DNA from 3 places in the Amycolatopsis sp. NPDC051716 genome. Region 3 is predicted to be linked to each of the others. Evidence: riboswitches for the same ligand, from Rfam matches in the RefSeq annotation. Region 3 holds a riboswitch; each other region holds the start of a gene.
The links. A riboswitch is a leader RNA that binds a small molecule or an ion and turns the genes downstream of it on or off. The one in region 3 is predicted to bind thiamine pyrophosphate.
Positions count from the first base shown of each region.

Region 1: linked by a shared signal. The riboswitch ahead of thiC (phosphomethylpyrimidine synthase ThiC) and the one ahead of AB0M30_RS43300 (thiamine ABC transporter substrate-binding protein) in region 3 are both predicted to bind thiamine pyrophosphate.
Region 2: linked by a shared signal. The riboswitch ahead of thiO (glycine oxidase ThiO) and the one ahead of AB0M30_RS43300 (thiamine ABC transporter substrate-binding protein) in region 3 are both predicted to bind thiamine pyrophosphate.

Region 1 covers NZ_JBFAZA010000063.1:28,172-34,278, forward strand. Annotated here, with positions in the region: gene thiD (bifunctional hydroxymethylpyrimidine kinase/phosphomethylpyrimidine kinase) at 1-551, opposite strand, end outside; gene AB0M30_RS45695 (phosphatidylinositol-specific phospholipase C domain-containing protein) at 663-1,673, shown strand; gene thiD (bifunctional hydroxymethylpyrimidine kinase/phosphomethylpyrimidine kinase) at 1,757-2,554, opposite strand; gene thiC (phosphomethylpyrimidine synthase ThiC) at 2,551-4,188, opposite strand; TPP riboswitch at 4,182-4,303, opposite strand; gene AB0M30_RS45710 (trypsin-like peptidase domain-containing protein) at 4,337-5,263, opposite strand; gene AB0M30_RS45715 (glycoside hydrolase family 15 protein) at 5,469-6,107, shown strand, end outside.
Region 2 covers NZ_JBFAZA010000063.1:21,014-27,120, reverse strand. Annotated here, with positions in the region: gene AB0M30_RS45680 (ion transporter) at 1-400, shown strand, start outside; gene AB0M30_RS45675 (hypothetical protein) at 411-536, opposite strand; gene AB0M30_RS45670 (MarR family transcriptional regulator) at 628-1,056, opposite strand; gene AB0M30_RS45665 (thiazole synthase) at 1,205-1,963, opposite strand; gene thiS (sulfur carrier protein ThiS) at 1,965-2,165, opposite strand; gene thiO (glycine oxidase ThiO) at 2,165-3,238, opposite strand; TPP riboswitch at 3,233-3,338, opposite strand; gene thiE (thiamine phosphate synthase) at 3,471-4,130, shown strand; gene AB0M30_RS45645 (hypothetical protein) at 4,204-4,953, opposite strand; gene AB0M30_RS45640 (threonine/serine dehydratase) at 5,101-6,051, shown strand; gene AB0M30_RS45635 (MFS transporter) at 6,048-6,107, opposite strand, start outside.
Region 3 covers NZ_JBFAZA010000052.1:27,593-33,699, reverse strand. Annotated here, with positions in the region: gene AB0M30_RS43330 (AlkA N-terminal domain-containing protein) at 1-560, opposite strand, end outside; gene ychF (redox-regulated ATPase YchF) at 663-1,745, shown strand; gene AB0M30_RS43320 (ArsR family transcriptional regulator) at 1,801-2,388, shown strand; gene AB0M30_RS43315 (hypothetical protein) at 2,388-2,855, shown strand; gene AB0M30_RS43310 (hypothetical protein) at 2,858-3,190, shown strand; gene AB0M30_RS43305 (4a-hydroxytetrahydrobiopterin dehydratase) at 3,598-3,882, opposite strand; TPP riboswitch at 3,915-4,022, shown strand; gene AB0M30_RS43300 (thiamine ABC transporter substrate-binding protein) at 4,042-5,091, shown strand; gene AB0M30_RS43295 (iron ABC transporter permease) at 5,175-6,107, shown strand, end outside.

The DNA.
Region 1 (6,107 bases), on a different contig from region 3:
TGCAGGTGCCCGCTCTTGACCAGGACGTACCGCGGGCCCATCCGGTGCAGCACGACGGCCGCGGTGTGCATGCCCTCGCGGTCCTTCACCGTCATCCCGGTGAGCAGCCGGACCTCGTCGAGGTTCGGGGTCAGCACCGTCGCGCGCGGCAGCAGTTCGTCGCGCAGCGCCACGAGCCCGGCTTCGTCGAACAGCGGCTGGCCGTGCATCGACGCCGCGACCGGGTCGACGACGAACGGGATCTTCGCGTCCCGGCCGATTTCGGCGGTGTCGCACGCCGCGGCGACGGCGTGGATGATCTCGGCCGAGGCCAGCATGCCGGTCTTCGCCGCGCCGACGCCCATGTCCGCCGCCACGGCCTCGATCTGCCCGGCCACGATGTGCGGCGGCAGGTCGGCGCGGTCGTGCACGCCCAGGGTGTTCTGCACGGTGACGGCGGTGACCGCGACCAGGCCGTGGACGCCACAGGTCAGGAACGTGCGGAGGTCCGCCTGGAGTCCCGCGGCGCCGCCGGAGTCCGAACCGGCGATGGTCAACGCCGAAGGGATCATGGTCTTCCCGACTTCTGGTCTAGGCCAATCGGCCGCTTTTGCTTCATCAACAGTCAACCACGGTGGCACATTGTGGGGGCTACTCACCAGTTCACGGGCGAAGGAGCCTGGATGAAGCTCTTCTCGGTGGTCCTCCTCACTGCTGCTCTCACGCTCTCCGGAGCGACCGCCGCCAGCGCGGACAGTCCCAAGCTCTCCCACGTCACCACCGTCGGCGTGCACAACACGTACGACCCGGCGGCCTACGACTACCTCGCCCGGTCCCTCGACGCCGGGTCGTCGCTGATCGAGCTCGACGTCTGGCCGGACTTCTTCACCCACGAATGGAAGGTCAGCCACTCGAACCCGCTGGGGAACCAGAACAACTGCGTCGCCGCGACTTCGGCGTCGCAGCTGTACTCCGGCGGGAAGAACAAGAACCTCGAGTACTGCCTCGACGACATCCGGATCTGGCTGGCCGCCCACCCCGGGCACACGCCGATCACGCTCAAGCTGGAAATGAAGACCGGCTTCTCGGACAACACCGGCCTGGGCCCGGACGAACTGGACGCCACCTTCCGCTCGCACCTCGGCAGCGTCGCGTTCCGCCCGGCCGAGCTGCTCGGGAGCTACGCGACGCTCGACGACGCGGCCAAAGCGGACAACTGGCCGTCCGTGGACGCGTTGCGGGGCCGGGTGATCACCGAGGTCATCCCGGGCACGGTCGAGGAGGGCAACCCGACCGACACGCTGAAGACCGACGTCGAATACGCGCGCTACCTGGTCGGCCTGAAGAACGCCGGCAAACTCGGCGACGCGAACATCTTCCCGACCGTGCACGGCGCGGCCGGCGGTGACCCGCGGGACAAGTACACCGCCGACCTCAAGCCGTGGTTCGTGGTCTTCGACGGCGACGCGAACGCGTGGGTGACCCAGACCGGGCCGTGGTGGTACGACGCCAACCACTACTACGTCGTGATGACCGACGCGCAGAACGTCGCGCCGGCCATCGACGGCCACAACCCGACGGTCGACCAGGCCAACCAGCGCGTCGCCGACCTGGCGAAGCAGCACGCGTCGGTGGTCACCGCGGACTGGACCGGGCTCACCACGGTGCTGCCGCAGGTGCTCGCCCGCGGTTAGCCGATCAGCACGGGCCGGCCGGCTTCGATCGATCCGACGGAGCCGGCCAGCCCGCCGCGGCCGGTACCCGGTCCACGCGCGCTTTACCGGTCCAGCACCCAGAACGGCGAGACCGGCCCCACCCCAGCGCCCAGCGGGTAGGCCTCTGCCACACACCGCTCGATGAACTTCTTCCCCGCCGCCACGGCGTCCGGCACCGAAGCGCCCTTCGCCAGCGACGCCGTGATCGCCGACGCCAACGTGTCCCCGCCGCCGTGGGTGTTCTCCGTCTCGTACCGCGGGCCGCTCAATTCGATGAACTCGCGGCCGTCCGAGAGCAGGTCCACGCAGTCGGCCGTCCCCTGCATGTGGCCGCCCTTCACCAGGACCCACCGCGAGCCGAACTCCAGCAAAGCTTCGGCGGCCGAACGCTGCGAAGCCGGGTCCACGACCGAAACGCCCGTCAGCAACCGGACTTCGTCGAGGTTCGGCGTGATCAGCGTCGCGCGCGGGAACAGCTCCGTGCGGATCGCCTCCAGGGCGTCCTCGCGCAGCAGCGGGTCACCCGTCATCGAGGCCGCGACCGGGTCGACCACGAACGGGCCGACCTCGACCTCGTCCAGGGTCTTCGCCACCGATCGGATGATCTCGGCCGTCGCCAGCATGCCCGTCTTCGCGGCGTTGACGCCCATGTCCGACGCCACCGCCTTGATCTGCGCGGTGACGACGTCGGCCGGGATCTCCGTGAAACCCTGCACACCCAGCGAGTTCTGCACGGTGACCGCCGTCAGCGCGACTAGCCCGTGCACCCCGTGCGCGAAGAAGGTCCGCAAGTCGGCCTGGATGCCCGCACCACCGCCGGAGTCCGAGCCGGCGATGGTGAGGGCGGTCCTCGGTGTCACGGCTGCACCACCGGCAGATAAACCTGGCCGCCGGACTCGGTGAACTCCGCCGACTTCGAAGCCATGCCGGCCTCGATCGCCTCCACAGTGGACAGACCGTGTTCCTCGGCGTACTTGCGGACGTCCTGCGTGATCCGCATCGAGCAGAACTTCGGGCCGCACATCGAGCAGAAGTGCGCGGTCTTGGCCGGCTCGGCGGGCAGCGTCTCGTCGTGGAACGAGCGCGCGGTGTCCGGGTCGAGCGACAGGTTGAACTGGTCGTTCCAGCGGAACTCGAACCGCGCCTTCGACAGCTCGTCGTCCCATTCCTGCGCGTACTTGTGCCCCTTGGCCAGATCCGCGGCGTGCGCGGCGATCTTGTACGTGATCACACCGGTCTTGACGTCGTCGCGGTTGGGCAGGCCGAGGTGCTCCTTCGGCGTCACGTAACACAGCATCGCCGTGCCGTACCAGCCGATCTGCGCCGCGCCGATGGCCGACGTGATGTGGTCGTACGCCGGCGCGATGTCCGTCGCGAGTGGACCGAGGGTGTAGAACGGCGCCTCGCCGCAGAGCTTTTCCTCGAGCTCCACGTTCTCCTTGATCTTGTGCATCGGCACGTGGCCGGGGCCCTCGATCATCACCTGGACGTCGTGCGAGCGCGCGATGTGCGTCAGCTCGCCGAGGGTTTCCAGCTCGGCGAACTGGGCGCGGTCGTTGGCGTCGGCGATCGAGCCCGGGCGCAGGCCGTCACCGAGGGAGAACGTGACGTCGTACTGCCGGAGGATCTCGCAGAGTTCTTCGAAGTGCGTGTACAAAAAGGACTCTTGGTGGTGCGCGAGGCACCACGCGGCCATGATCGACCCGCCGCGGCTGACGATGCCGGTGACGCGCCGCGCGGTCAGCGGGATGTAGCGCAGCAGCACACCGGCGTGCACGGTGACGTAGTCGACACCCTGTTCGCACTGCTCGATGATGGTGTCGCGGTACACCTCCCACGACAGCTTTTCCGGTTCGCCGTCGACCTTTTCCAGCGCCTGGTAGATCGGCACGGTGCCGACCGGTACCGGCGAGTTGCGGATGATCCACTCCCGCGTCTCGTGGATCCGCTTGCCGGTGGAGAGGTCCATGATCGTGTCGGCGCCCCAGCGGGTCGCCCACACCATCTTGTCGACCTCTTCCTCGACCGACGACCACACGGCCGAGTTGCCCATGTTGGCGTTGATCTTCACCAGGAAGTTCTTGCCGATGATCATCGGCTCGGTCTCGGGGTGCTTGCGGTTGGCCGGGATCACCGCGCGGCCGCGGGCGACCTCGTCGCGCACGAATTCGGGCGAAACCCGTTCCCGTGCGGCGATGTACTCCATCTCGCGGGTGATGACACCCTGTTTGGCCCACCCGAGCTGGGTGTTGTGCTCCCGCCCGTCGGCCCAGCCGGCCCGCAGCCGGTGAAGTCCACTGTGGACGTCGATCTCCACGTCCGGATCCGTGTACGGGCCGGAGGTGTCGTAGACGTCGAACTGTTCCCCGTTGGAAAGATCGATCCGCCGCACGGGGACGCGGAGTCCGGATTCGGTCTGCTGGTAGGCCTTGTGCGAACCGGTGATCGGTCCGGTGGTCACCTTTACGGCAGCATGGTTTTCGAGCGTCGTCAACGACTTTCACTCCCTACGCCGGCATTACCCGGTCAGGTTCATGCGGTCGGTGACGCCTGCGAAACGCAAGTCACCCTCTCAGCCCGCCATGGCGCGAGCTCCCGCGTTGGTGTTGTGCCACCGACCATGCCACGCCGAAGCGCGATACTCAAGTCAGGTGACCTCGCCCGACCAGTTCGGCCGGGGTGGCGTAGACGTCGACCATGGCGCCGTTGCGCAGCACGGTGATCGGCAGTGCGGTGCCGATCACTTCCGCGAACAGCTGCCGCTGGATGCCTTGGGCGTCCGAGACGCGGGTGCGCCCGACGGTCAGCACGAGGTCGCCGGCGCGCAGGCCGGCCCGGTCGGCCGGGCCGCCGGACACGACTTCGCGCACCCGTAGCCCGGCGCGCTGCCCGGTGCGCTCGGCGATGTCGTCCGGCAGCGGCGCGGGCACGCCGACGACGCCGAGGTACGCGCGCCGCACCCGGCCTTCGACGACGAGCGTGTCGATGATCCGCCGCGTGGTCGTGTTGATCGGCACCGCGAGCCCGAGCCCGATCCCGGCGACCGCGGTGTTGATGCCGACGACCCGGCCGGCGGAGTCGGCGAGCGCGCCGCCGGAGTTGCCGGGGTTGAGGGCGGCGTCGGTCTGGATGACGTCCTCGATCACGCGGGTGGTGCGCCCCTGCCGGACCGGCAGCGCGCGGCCGAGGGCGCTGACGACCCCGGCGGTGACGGTCCCGGAGAAGCCGAGCGGGTTCCCGACCGCGACGACGAGCTGCCCGACGACGAGCCGGTCGGCGTCGCCCAGAACAGCCGCGGCCGGCGTCGCGCCCCGCGCCCGCAGCACGGCGAGATCGGACAGCGGATCGGCGCCGACGACGTCGAAGGGCACTTCGCTGCCGTCGGCGAAGGTGGCGACCCCGCGCCGGTGGTCGCTGACGACGTGGGCGTCGGTGAGCAGGTGGCCGTCCTCGGCGAAGACGACGGCCGAGCCACTGCCCCGCGCGAGCTGCACCCCGGCGACGTGCGGGGTAACGGTCTTGGCGACCGTGCTGACCGCGCGCGAGTAGGCGTCCATCGCCTCGTCCATGGAGATACCTCGATTACAGCGTTGCAGGTACTACAATCTTGCGCCCGGTTCGGCCGGAAGTCCGTTCGCTGCTGGTGAACCGGCCCGGTGGACCAGTGACGGTCAGTGGTTCACCGGATCAGCCCATGCATCGGGCAGAAATCGGCGGCAGACTGCCAGGCGCCTTTCTGTAACGGTGCAGAGGCGACTTTTCTGTGGGGTTGATATGCGCAAACTCATCTTCGGCGCCCTCGCCGGGCTGCTGGTCACCGGCCTGATCCCGGCGACCGCGGCGGCGCAGGGGGAGGCTCCCGGTGCCCCCGGGACCCATCCCAGCTGGCTACCCGCGAACAAGACCGGTTTCGGGACCGCGCACGACCGGTCCAGCAACGTCTGGTTCACCCTCCAGGGCGGCCAGCTGTCCGAGGTCTACTACCCGGACCTGTCGACGCCCAGCGTCCGCTCGATGGACTTCGTCGTCACGGACGGCCGCAGCTTCGCCGTCACCGACTACTCGGCGAAGTCCCAGCAGGTCCGGCGGACCGACGACGACAGCCTGACGTACGAGCAGACCATCACCGACGACCAGCACCGCTGGCGCCTCCGCAAGACCTACGTCACCGACCCGGCCGCCACGACCGTGCTGGTGGACGTCGATTTCCAGTCGCTCACCGGGCGGCCCTACCAGCTCTACGCGGTCGCCGACCCGGACCTCACCAACGACGGCTCCGACGACTCGGCCGCCCGCCAGGGGGACGCCGTCACCGCGCAGGACGCCACGAACGCCGCCGCGCTCACCGCGCAGCCCGCGTTCACCACGACCAGCGTCGGCTACGCGGGTGCCTCCGACGGGAACACCCAGCTC
Region 2 (6,107 bases), on a different contig from region 3:
CGCCGCGCTGCTCGCGCTGATCATCTTCGTGGCCGGCGTGATGGCGACGAAGCTGTTCGGCACCATCGACCCCGGCGACTTCGGCGACCTCGGCACGTCGCTGTTCACCCTGTTCCAGGTGATGACCGGCGAGGCGTGGCCGGACATCGCGAAGACGATCATGGAACAGGCGCCGATGGCCTGGATCTTCTTCGTCGTCTACATCCTGGTGTCCAGCTTCGCGGTGCTGAACCTCTTCATCGCCGTCGTGGTCAGCGGCATGGAGGACGAACTGCGCCAGGACATCCGCGAGGAAGAGGCGAAGCAGGCCGAAACGCAGGCCGCGGCCAACCAGGAAATCCTCGACGAGCTCCGCGCCCTGCGCGCGGAACTGGCCGAGCTGCGGCGGGAAGCGGCTTAGCCGTCCGCGATCAGGGCTTCTTCCGGGCCCGGCGGCCCATGATGGTCCCGCCGATCACGGCCACGAGCGCGAGTACCACGAGCACGCCGCCCATGGGGCCGTCGGGAAACCAAATCGCGGCCAGTGTCGAGTCCACCACGCCCACCTCCCCAGGTGTGCCGGTTGACGGTCGACCGGCCTGCCGCCGGAGTACCCGCTCACCCCGCGCGCCACACCCGAGGCGGGTCCTAGTCGTCCGCGATCAGGGCCTCGAGCGCCGGGATCGCCGCCGTCAGGGCTTCGCGGTGCTCGGGCGAAAGCCGGTCGAGGCGCCGGTTCAGCTCCTGCACCCGCGTCGACCGGACACCGGAGACGAGCCGCTCGCCCTCTTCGGTCGCCTTCGCCAGCCAGGCCCGGCGGTCGACCGGGTCGGACTCGCGGCTGACGTACCCCGCCTCGACCAGGGACGCGATGATCCGCGACATCGTCGCGGCGGCCACGCCCTCCTTGGCCGCGAGGTCGCCGAGCCGCAACTGGCCCGCGTGCACCAGCGTCGCCAGCGCGGAGAGGGCGCCGTGGCCCGGCCCCGGGACACCCGCCTGCCGCAGTGACCGGGACAGCCTGCCCACGGCGAGGTACAACCTGCCCGAGACGTCCTGGACCGATGTGCTCGTCACGGCTGGCTCCTTCTGCCCTCACCCCGCCGCGGCTGCGCCGGAAAGTGCCGTCCACCTTACGGGCTCGCCGTGCACACTCGGCGTGAAGGCGCGGTGTTCCACCGGGGCCGGGGGCTCCGCCACCCGGAACCCTCGGAAAGCAAGTGTTCTACCGAGGTGGACTCGACGCCTGCGCCCAGAACCGCTGCGGCACGCGCCCGGCCTCGCGGGCCAGCCGCCCGGCGACGACCGCGGCCCGCATCGCCGCGGCCATCCGCTCGGGATCGGCCGCCCGGGTGACCGCGGTGGAGAGCAGGACCGCGTCGCAGCCGAGCTCCATCGCCAGCGTCGCATCCGAGGCCGTGCCGATTCCGGCGTCCAGGATCACCGGGACGCCCGCCCGCGAAACGATCAGCTCGATGTTGTGCGGATTCCGGATGCCGAGGCCGGTGCCGATCGGCGCGCCCAGCGGCATCACCGCGGCGCAGCCGGCTTCCTCCAGGCGCAGCGCGAGCACCGGGTCGTCGTTCGTGTAGGCGAACACGGTGAACCCGTCGGCGGCCAGCCGCTCGGCGGCGTCGAGGGTCTCGAACGGGTCCGGGAGCAGCGTCCGGTCGTCGGCGTGGACTTCGAGCTTGATGAGATCGGTCTCCAGCGCCTCCCGCGCGAGCTGCGCGGTGAGCACGGCCTCGGCGGCCGTCCGGCAGCCCGCCGTGTTCGGCAGCAGTTCGATGCCGAGCCGTTTCAGGAGTTCGAGGACGCCGGAGCCGCCTTCGGCGTCGGCGCGGCGCATGGCGACGGTGGTCAGCTCGGTGCCGGACGCCACCAGCGCGCGTTCCAGGACGGCGAGGTTGGCCGCGCCGCCGGTGCCGATGATCAGCCGGGACGTCAGCTTGCAGGGGCCGATGACCAGTGGCGCTTCGTCCATTTCAGCCTCCCTGGACCGCGGTGAGCACGTCGACGCCCGCCCCCTTGGGCACGGCGGTGGCCGCCCAGTCGGCGCGGCGGACGACGACGCCGTCGACCGCGACGGCGATCCCGGGCCGCTGCCCGCCGGTGGCGTCGAGGACGTCGGCGACGGTGGCGCCGTCCGGGAACGCCGTCCACTCGCCGTTGAGCTTGATCTCCATCACACGTGCTCCTTCTGGTGCAGGCGGGCGGGGGACGCGGCCGCGGTGCCTTCGGGCGGCTCGTCCCCGTCGAGCCAGGCGACCACGGCGTCCGCGGTCACCGGGGCCATCAGCAGGCCGTTGCGGTGGTGCCCGGTCGCGGCGAAGACGCCGTCGTCCAGGACGCCCAGGTACGGCAGCGCGTCCCGGCTGCCCGCCCGCAGGCCGGCGGCGGTCTCGGTCAGCTCGTACTCGGTGATCGCGGGGAAGACGCGTTCGGCGCCTTCGAGCAGCTCGCGCACGCCGCGGGCGGTGACGGCCCGGTCGAACCCGGCCTCGTATTGGGTGGCGCCGAGGACCAGCTCCTGGTCAGCGCGCGGGACGAGGTAGATCGGGCGGCCTTCGACGACGGCCCGGACGGTGTGCGTGGGTGGCGGCAGGCAGCCGCGACGGGGCTTGAGCCGGAGGATTTCGCCCTTGAGCGGGCGGACGGCGCCGGCGAGCAGCGGGTGCAGCCGCCCGGTCCAGGCGCCCGCGGCGAGCACGACGGCTTCGGCGTCCGGGAGTTCTTCGACGCGCTCGCGCACGAACCGGACTTGCTGGCCGACGCAGGCCGCGTACAGCGCGTCGAGCAGTTTCCGGTTGTCCACGGCCAGGTCGCCGGGCACGTGGAGTCCACTTCGGACGGACCCGGTACCGGGTTCGAGCCGCTTGACCTCCCGCCCGGTGAGCCGCTCGGCCGCGCGGCCGAGCGAGTGCAGGTGACCGGCCAGGATGTCCAGGTAGCCGGCGTCGGCGCTGTCGAAGGCGACGACGAGCGTCCCGTGCCCGGCCAGCCCCGGGTCGAAGCCCTCTTCCGCCAGGTCACGCGCGAACCCGGGCCACCGCTTCAGCGAGGCTTCGCCGAGGCGGAGGACGTCCTCCTCGCCCGGCCACGCCTCGGTGACGGGGGCGAGCATGCCCCCGGCCAGCCAGGACGCCCCGCCGCGCGCGGGTTCGGGGTCGTAGACGGTCACTTCGCGGCCGGTGCGCGCGGCGCGCCACGCGGCGGACAGGCCGATCACGCCGCCGCCCACCACTGCCAGGTTCGTCATGGGAATCACGCTCCCTGCGCCGGCATGACCCGGATCAGGTTCCACGGTCGGAGCGGCAGCTCCCTCTCAGCCCGTGCCTCGGGCTCCCGTGCGGACACCTCCACCTTACTGTGCCGTTCGTTGATAATCCAACCGCAGTCACGGCCGGATGCCTTTCGCGGCAACCGCACCTGCCGCTTGCGGGGCGGCCTTCTTCGGTCGGATTGTCAACGCGCGCGGTACGGTCGCCGCTATGCCCGCCCTCTCCGGTGACAAGATCCGCGCCCGCCTCGACGGCGCGCGCCTGTACCTGTGCACGGACGCCCGCACCGACCGTGGCGACCTGGCCGCCTTCGCCGACGCGGCCCTGGCGGGCGGCGTCGACATCATCCAGCTGCGCGACAAAACCGGTGCGCTGGAGGCGGCCGGCGAGATCGCGGCGCTGGAGGTGCTGGCGGAGGCGTGTGCCCGCCACGGGGCGTTGCTGTCGGTGAACGACCGGGCCGACGTGGCGCTGGCCGTCGGGGCCGACGTGCTGCACCTGGGCCAGGACGACATCCCGGTGCCGCTGGCCCGCCGGATCCTGGGCGACGAGGTGGTGATCGGCCGCTCGACGCACTCGCTCGACCAGGCCCTCGCGGCGGCCGCGGAGCCCGGGGTGGACTACTTCTGCACGGGCCCGTGCTGGCCGACGCCGACCAAGCCGGGCCGCCCGGCACCGGGCCTGGACCTGGTGCGCGCGACGGCGGCCTGGACCCCCGACCGGCCCTGGTTCGCCATCGGCGGCATCGACGGGCCGCGGCTCCCGGAAGTCCTCGACGCGGGAGCGTCCCGGATCGTGGTGGTCCGGGCGATCACCGAGGCCGAGGACCCCGAGGCCGCGGCGCGCGAACTGCGAGCCCGCCTGCCCTGACCTCGAACTCGCCGATGCCGCGAATGACTCATTCGGGACGTCCGAGGTCCCGAATGAGTCATTGGGGACGCTGCTACGGGGTCGGCGTCGTCGCCACGCCCTTGCTGGTCGGCGGGGTCGCCGAGGTCGCCGGCGCCGAGGCCGACGGCTGGGCGGTCGTCGTGCTCGGGGTGGTCGTCGGGGTCTCCGACGACGTCGCCGGGGCGGTCGAACTCGTCGAAGGCGGCGTTGCCGTCGTCTCCGTCGGGGACACCTGCGTGTCGTTCGCCGAGGTCGGCGGGGTCGTCGACGGCGTCTGGTCCGGGTGGCCGCCGCCGCCCGTGAAGATCTTGCCGAGGCTCGGGCCCGTGCCGCCGCCGATCTGGGTGCCCGTCGCCGACTCGAAGCCGACGATCGACAGGATCGCCACCGCGAACGCCGCCAGGCTCGTGGCGATGATCAGCGGCCAGCGCAGCTTCCGCAGCCGCGCGGACAGCCGTGACGGCTCCTCCTCCGGCGGTTTCAGCTGGACCGTGGGCTGGTCGGTGATCGGCACGTCCGACGGCTCGTCGGCCGGTCCCCGCCGCCGGATGCCCGACGTCGCCAGCTGGCGCGCCCTGAGCGCCGCCTCGCGGGTGCGCTGCAGCGAGCGCAGGTACAGCTCGCTGCCGACCGTCGACACCACGCTCGCCACGCCGGCGCCGACCACCGTGCCCGCCACGCCCAGTGTCGAGCCGAGCAGCGCCGCGGTCACCGCCGCCAGCGCCGCCGCCAGAACCTGCGCGATCCGCAGGCCCGATTTCTCTTCTTTCGCTTCCGAAGCCGCTACGTTCTCCTTGCTCATGATCCCGATCTAGGTAGTCCGTGTTCTCCCCTGTCCAACGTCTGAGGCGCATGAGGCACTCCCCTCGTTGCCGCAGCGTGAGGAGGACCACTCTCTATGTCCATAATGGACACTCCGGGTCGAACGTTTTCTTGACATACTCGGCACATGGAACTGGTGACGATCTCTGACATCGAGGCCGCCGCGAAGCGCGTCGAAGATGTCGCCGTACGCACGCCTCTGCTGCTCCAAACCTGGGATCCCCGCGAAACCCTGTGGCTTAAACCCGAAAGCCTGCAACCGGTCGGGGCGTTCAAGGTGCGCGGCGCGTTCAACGCCATCGCCGCCCTCGACGACGCGGCCCGCGCCCGCGGCGTCATCGCGTACTCCAGCGGCAACCACGCGCAGGCAGTCGCGTACGCGGCGCAGCGGTACGGCGTGCCCGCGGTGATCGTCGTGCCGGACGTCGCGCCGCGGATCAAGGTCGAGGCCACCCGCGCGTACGGCGCCGAGGTGATCGAGGTGCCGATCGGCGAACACGAGGGCAAAGCGCGCGAACTGGCCATCGAACGCGGGCTGACCCTCATCCCGCCGTTCGATCACGCGGCCATCATCGCCGGCCAGGGCACGGCGGGCCTGGAGATCGCCGAGGACCTGCCGGACGTCGACGTCGTGCTGGTGCCGATCAGCGGCGGCGGCCTGGCGGCCGGCGTCGGCACCGCGATCAGGGCCCGCTGCCCGCGGGCGCACGTGATCGGCGTCGAGCCCGCGCTGGCCGCGGACGTCGCCGACAGCCTCCGGCAGGGCCGGCTGGTCCGGTGGCCGCAGGCCGACCGCGCCAAGACGATCGCCGACGGCCTGCGCTCGCAACCGTCGGAATTGACGTTCGCCCATTTGCGGGAAGTCGTCGACCGGATGGTGACGGTGACCGAGGACGAGATCCGCGAGGCCGTCCGCGTCCTCGCCCGCAAGGCCCGGCTGGTGGCCGAGCCCAGCGGCGCGGTGACGACGGCGGCGTACCTCTTCCACGCCGGAGAGCTGCCGGCCGGGAAGACCGTCGCGCTGGTCTCGGGCGGCAACGCGGACCCGGCGCTGTTCGCCGAGATCCTCGCGGGTTAGGAGCCGGCGACCGGGGTCCCGCCGCGGCGGACGTGCGTCGGCGGGCCCTCGACGCC
Region 3 (6,107 bases):
GAAGGCGTCGTCGCGAACACCTCGCGGATCGTCTCGTTGAACTGCCGCACGCTGGAGAAGCCCGCCGCGAAGGCGACGTCGGTCAGCGGCAGCTCGGACATCTCGATGAGCAGCCGCGCCGAGTGCGCGCGGTGCGCCCGGGCGAGGGCCAGCGGGCCCGCGCCCAGCTCGGCGGTGAGCACCCGGCCCAGCTGGCGTTCCGAGTAGCCGAGCCGCCGCGCGAGGCCGGGGACGCCGTCGCGCTCGACGGTCCCGTCGGAGATCAGGCGCATCGCCCGCGCGGCGAGGTCGGCGCGCACGTTCCAGTCCGGCGAGCCGGGCACGGCGTCGGGCAGGCAGCGGCGGCAGGCGCGGAAGCCGTTGGCCTGCGCGGCCGCCGACGTCGGGAAGAAGCGGACGTTCTGCACCTTCGGCGTCGACGCCGGGCAAGACGGACGGCAGTAGATGCCGGTGGTGCGGACGGCCATGATGAACTGGCCGTCGAAGCGCGGGTCGCGGGCGGTGACCACGCGGTAGCAGCGTTCGGCGTCGCGCCAGGGTGAGAGCGTTTCGGTGACCATTGATCCGAGCATGCCAGCAGGTCAGTGCGGTCGCTGGCGGAAATCCGCCACGGCGTTGGGTGCGTGGGGCGTGGGCGGGGCAGCCACGTAGACTGCGGGGTCGTGAGCCTCACCCTCGGTATCGTCGGCCTGCCCAACGTCGGCAAGTCCACCCTGTTCAACGCGCTGACCCGTAACAACGTGCTCGCCGCGAACTACCCGTTCGCGACGATCGAGCCGAACGTCGGGGTCGTGCCGCTGCCGGACCCCCGGCTGGACAAGCTGGCCGAGCTGCACAAGTCGGAGAAGATCGTGCCGGCCGTGGTGTCCTTTGTGGACATCGCGGGCATCGTGAAGGGCGCGTCCGAGGGTGCCGGGCTGGGCAACAAGTTCCTGGCGAACATCCGTGAGGCCAACGCGATCTGCCAGGTCATCCGCGTGTTCGACGACCCCGACGTGGTGCACGTCGACGGCCGCATCGACCCGTCGAGCGACATCGAGACGATCAACACCGAGCTGATCCTCGCCGACCTGCAGACCCTCGACAAGGCGCTGCCGCGGCTGGAGAAGGAAGCGCGGACGAAGAAGGAGAACAAGCCCGCGCTGGACAACGCCCAGAAGGCGAAGGAGATCCTCGACGCCGGGCGCACGCTCTTCCAGGCGCAGAAGGAAGTCGACTTCGACGCGCTGCGCGAACTGAGCCTGCTCACCACGAAGCCGTTCCTCTACGTCTTCAACGCCGACGAGCCGGTGCTCACCGACGAAGCCCGCCGCGAGGAGCTGACCAAGCTGGTCGCGCCGGCGGACGCGGTGTTCCTCGACGCGAAGGTCGAGGCGGAGCTGCTGGAGCTGGACGACGAGGAGTCGGTCCGCGAGCTGCTCGAGTCGGTCGGCCAGCCGGAGCCGGGGTTGTACTCCCTGGCCCGCGCGGGTTTCCACACCCTCGGCCTGCAGACGTACCTGACGGCGGGCCCGAAGGAGTCCCGGGCGTGGACGATCCCGCAGGGCGCGACGGCCCCGCAGGCGGCGGGCGTGATCCACACGGACTTCGAGCGCGGCTTCATCAAGGCGGAGATCGTCTCCTACGACGACCTGATGGCGGCGGGTTCGATGGCGGCCGCCCGGGCGGCGGGCAAGGTCCGCATGGAGGGCAAGGACTACGTGATGGCCGATGGCGACGTGGTCGAGTTCCGCTTCAACGTCTGAGTGAGCGTCAACTACTGACTGTTGCTTTCATTGGACGCAGGATATACTGCGTCCAATGAAAACGTCGCCGAGCCTGCTCCCCCTGCTGCGGTCCCGCATGCAGGGTGAGGTGCTGGCGCGGGTCCTGCTGCACCCGGAGCGCGAGTACAGCATCACCGAGCTCGCCGAAGCCTCCGGCGTCACCCCCACGGCCGTGTTGCGCGAGGTCGAACGGCTCGTCGGCGGCGGCATCCTGGAAGACCGGCGGGTCGGCCGGAGCCGGCTCGTCAAAGCCCGCACGGACACCCCGCTCTACCGGCCGTTGAGCGAGGTCATCGCGGTCACCTTCGGGCCGCTGCCGCTGCTCGCCGAGGCCCTGTCCGGGCTGGCGGGCGTGCGGGAGGCCTACATCTACGGGTCCTGGGCCGCGCGCTACCGCGGCGAACCGGGCCCGCCGCCCGGGGACGTCGACGTGCTCGTCGTCGGTTCGCCCGATCCGGACGCGCTCTTCGACCTGGCCGAGGGTGTGTCGCGGCGGCTGGGCCACGAGGTCAACGTGCACCGGATCTCGCCGGAGTCGTGGGCGGCGGACACGGCGGATCCGTTCCTCACCAGCGTGCGCGAACGTCCGCTGGCCCGGCTGAACCTCGACCAGGAGGCCTGATGCCCCAGTGGAACCAAGGGCGTGAGCGGATCGACGCCTTCATGGCCCGCGGCGCCATCGAGCGCGTCCCGGCGTCGCGGGAGGCGGCCGAGGCCGAACTGGCCCGGGCCCGCACCCACCTCGCGTCAGCGCGGCAGCTGCAGGACACCGACCCGGAAGGCGCCTACACGCTGGCCTACGACAGCGCGCGCCGCGCGTTGGCGGCGGTCCTGCAGAACCAGGGCCTGCGGGTGACGAGCCGGGGCGGCCACGTGACCGTCTACGAGGCCGTCCTCGCCCAGCTGGATCCGCCGCTGGGCTCGCTCCTGCGGCCCTTCAACCGGATGCGGGCCCGGCGCAACGAGATCGCCTATCGATCGTCGGAGACTCCGGCGATGACCGCCGAGGACGTGGCGGCCGACGTGCCGAAGGTGCTCGCGCTCATCGAAGTGGCGGAGAAGGCCATCCCGAACATGCCCCGGTACTGATCGTGGCGAGCCCTCGCCCGCTGACGCCGAACGAGCGGACGGCACTGGACACGCTGCTCGCGGCCGACTTCCCCGGTGCCGCGGAACTGCGCGCGCAGGCCACCACGGCCCGGGTGGTCGGCCGCTGCGGCTGCGGCTGCCCCACGATCGACCTCGCCGTGGACGACGCGACCCCGCGCTCGCCGAAGATGGAATCGGTGGCGGTGGAGGCCGACGTCCCGGACGGCGGCCTCATCGTGTTCGTCGACGAAGGCCGCTTGTCGTGCCTCGAGTACTGGTCCACGGCCGACGAGACCCCGGCCGAGTTCCCGCCGCCCGGGCAGATCACCTTGTAGCCCGCCGGACCCGGAGGTCCGGCAGGCTTGGGCGGACTAGCCGAGCAGGCCCAGCACCGCGATCACGATCAGCACCACCGCGGGGGCGAGGGCGTTGATCCAGGCGCGCTGGGCGGGGGTGAGGGCGGCGGTGCTGTTCATGGCGTTTCCTAGGGGCCGAACCGATGCTTCCGCAGGAACAGCGCGCTGATCATGCCGCCCGTTAACAGCTGTGATCGAACTCTCAGCCGTCCAGGTGACGGCGGTTGCGGGCGGTGAACCAGAGCACCCCACCGGCCGCCGCCACCATCGTCGCGAACGCCGCCGTGCCGACCACGATTGCCTGAGTCATCTGTCTCTCCTTCCCGAAGGTTCCGGTAACCGAGAGACGCCGAACCCGGGCGAAGGTGCACTGAGCGTAGCCGAGATCACACCGCGGCGAGCACCGCGTCGATCCGCGACGCCAGGTCGAAGTCCTTCGCCGTCAGGCCGCCTGCCGAGTGCGTGCTGAGCCGGAAGGTCAGCGTGCGCCAGCGGATGTCGATGTCCGGGTGGTGGTCGGCGGCTTCGGCGAGGTCCGCCACCCGGTTCACCACCTCGATCGCCTGGGGGAAGCTCGCCAGCTCCACCTCGCGCGCGATCACCGCGCCGGACCGCGTCCAGTCCGCACCGAGCCGGGCGTCGGCCTCGTCGTCGTTCAAGATTTCCGTCATGTCTCCATGGTCGGCCGTCCTGGACTACGCTGCACGGTTGCCACGGGAGTCCGGTGAGCCGGGCTGAGAGGCGGGGTCACCCGCGACCGTTCGCACCTGACCGGATCATGCCGGCGACGGGAGGGCTTCCCTCCGCGTCGGCGAAGTGCAGGAGGGTAGATGAAACGCAGGGCTGTGCGCGCCGCGACGGCCATCGCCGCCGTCGGTGCCGTCGCCGCGGCGTGCTCGCTGTCGGACGGTGACGGTGGCACGCAGCAGACGCCCACCGTCACCCTCGTGACGCACGATTCGTTCCTGGCGCCGCAGGAGGTGCTCGACGCCTTCCAGAAGCAGTCGGGCATCAAGGTCTCCGTGCTCAAGCAGGGCGACGCCGGTTCGCTGACCAACAAGCTCGTGCTGACGAAGGCGAATCCGATCGGCGACGTCGCGTACGGCGTCGACTCCACCTTCGCCTCGCGGGCGCTCAGCGAAGGCGTCTTCGACTCCTACACCAGCCCGGAAGCCGACCGTGGGCCGCAGCGCTACGCCGTCGACCCCGAGCACCGGCTGTCCGCGGTCGACGTCGGCGACGTCTGCGTCAACGTCGACACGAACTACTTCACCACCAAGGGGATCCCCGCACCGGAGACCTACGACGACCTGGCCGACCCGAAGTACAAGGACCTGCTGGTCGCCGAGGACCCGGCGACGGCGTCGCCCGGGCTGGCGTTCCTCCTCGGCACCGTCGCCAAGTACGGCGACGCCGGCTGGAAGGACTACTGGACGAAGCTGAAGGCCAACGGCGTCAAGGTCGTCAGCGGCTGGGAAGAGGCCTACACCAAGCAGTTCTCCGGCTCGTCCGGCAAGGGGCCGCGGCCGATCGTCGTCTCGTACGCGTCGTCGCCGGCCGCCGAAGTCGGGGACGACGGGAAGCCGCGCACCAAGGCGCTGCTCGACACCTGCTACCGGCAGGTCGAGTACGCCGGCGTGCTGGCGAACGGCAAGCAGGTCGAGAACGCCCGCAAGGTCGTCGACTTCCTGCTCTCGCAGCAGTTCCAGGCCACGGTCGCGGCCAACATGTACGTCTACCCGGCGCGCCAGGGCGTCGACCTGCCCGCGGGCTGGGCGCAGGTGGCCCCGCTGCCGCAGAGGCCGCAGGCGCTGCCCGCGGACCAGGTGCAGGCCGGACGCGAGAAGTGGATCGGCGAATGGCGCACGCTCCTGCAGTGAGCTCCGAGGCTCCACCGCGGAGTCCCGGGAAAGCGACAGCGCCACCGCGGACCGCTCGCGGGCTCGGCCTGGCGCTGCTCGGGCTGGCCCCGATCGGGTTCCTGGTGGTGTTCTTCGCCTGGCCGGTGCTGGCGATCATCGGACGCGGGTTCGCCGCGGGCGGGCTCGACGTCGTGCTCGGCGACGCGCGGACCTGGCAGCTGGCCGGGTTCACCGTCGCGAGCGCGGCCGCGTCGACGGTGGTCGCGGTGCTGGCCGGGCTGCCGGTGGCGTTCCTGCTGGCCCGGGTGCGGCTGCCCGGCGTCGGCCTGGCCCGGACGCTGGTGCTGGTGCCGTTCGTGCTGCCGACCGTGGTCGTCGGGCTGGCGTTCCGGGCGCTGTGGCCGGACGGCGGCGTGCTGCCGATCGTGCTGGCCAACGCCTTCTTCAACGTCGCCGTCGTCGCGCGGACCGTCGCCGGGCTGTGGGCGCGGCTCGATTCGCGGACGACCGACGCCGCCCGCGCGCTCGGCGCGTCGCCGTGGCGGGCCTTCCGGTCGGTGACGCTGCCCGCGCTGGCACCCGCGGTCGCGTCCGCCGCGGCCGTCGTGTTCCTCTTCTGCGCCACCAGCTTCGGGGTCGTCCTGATCCTGGGCGGGGCGCGCTACCGGACCCTGGAAACCGAGATCTACCTGCGGACGGTCGACCTGCTGGACCTTTCGGGCGCGGCCGCGCTCTCGCTGATCCAGTTCGCGGCCGTGGTCGCCGCGCTGGTCCTCGGCGGGCTGGCGCGGCGGCGCAAGGAGGGCGCCCGGATCGGCTCCGGCGGAGCACGGCCGCCGAGGGGCGGCGAGTGGTGGATCGTCGGTGCCGCGGGGGTCGTCCTCGCGTTGCTGGTGACACCGATCGTCGCGCTCCTCGCCGAATCGGTGTCCACAGAGGACGGCTGGAGCCTCGCCGGGTACCGGGCCCTGACGAGCACCGGCGAGAAGGGCGCACTTCAGGTGTCCGGCTGGGACGCCGCGCTGAACTCGCTC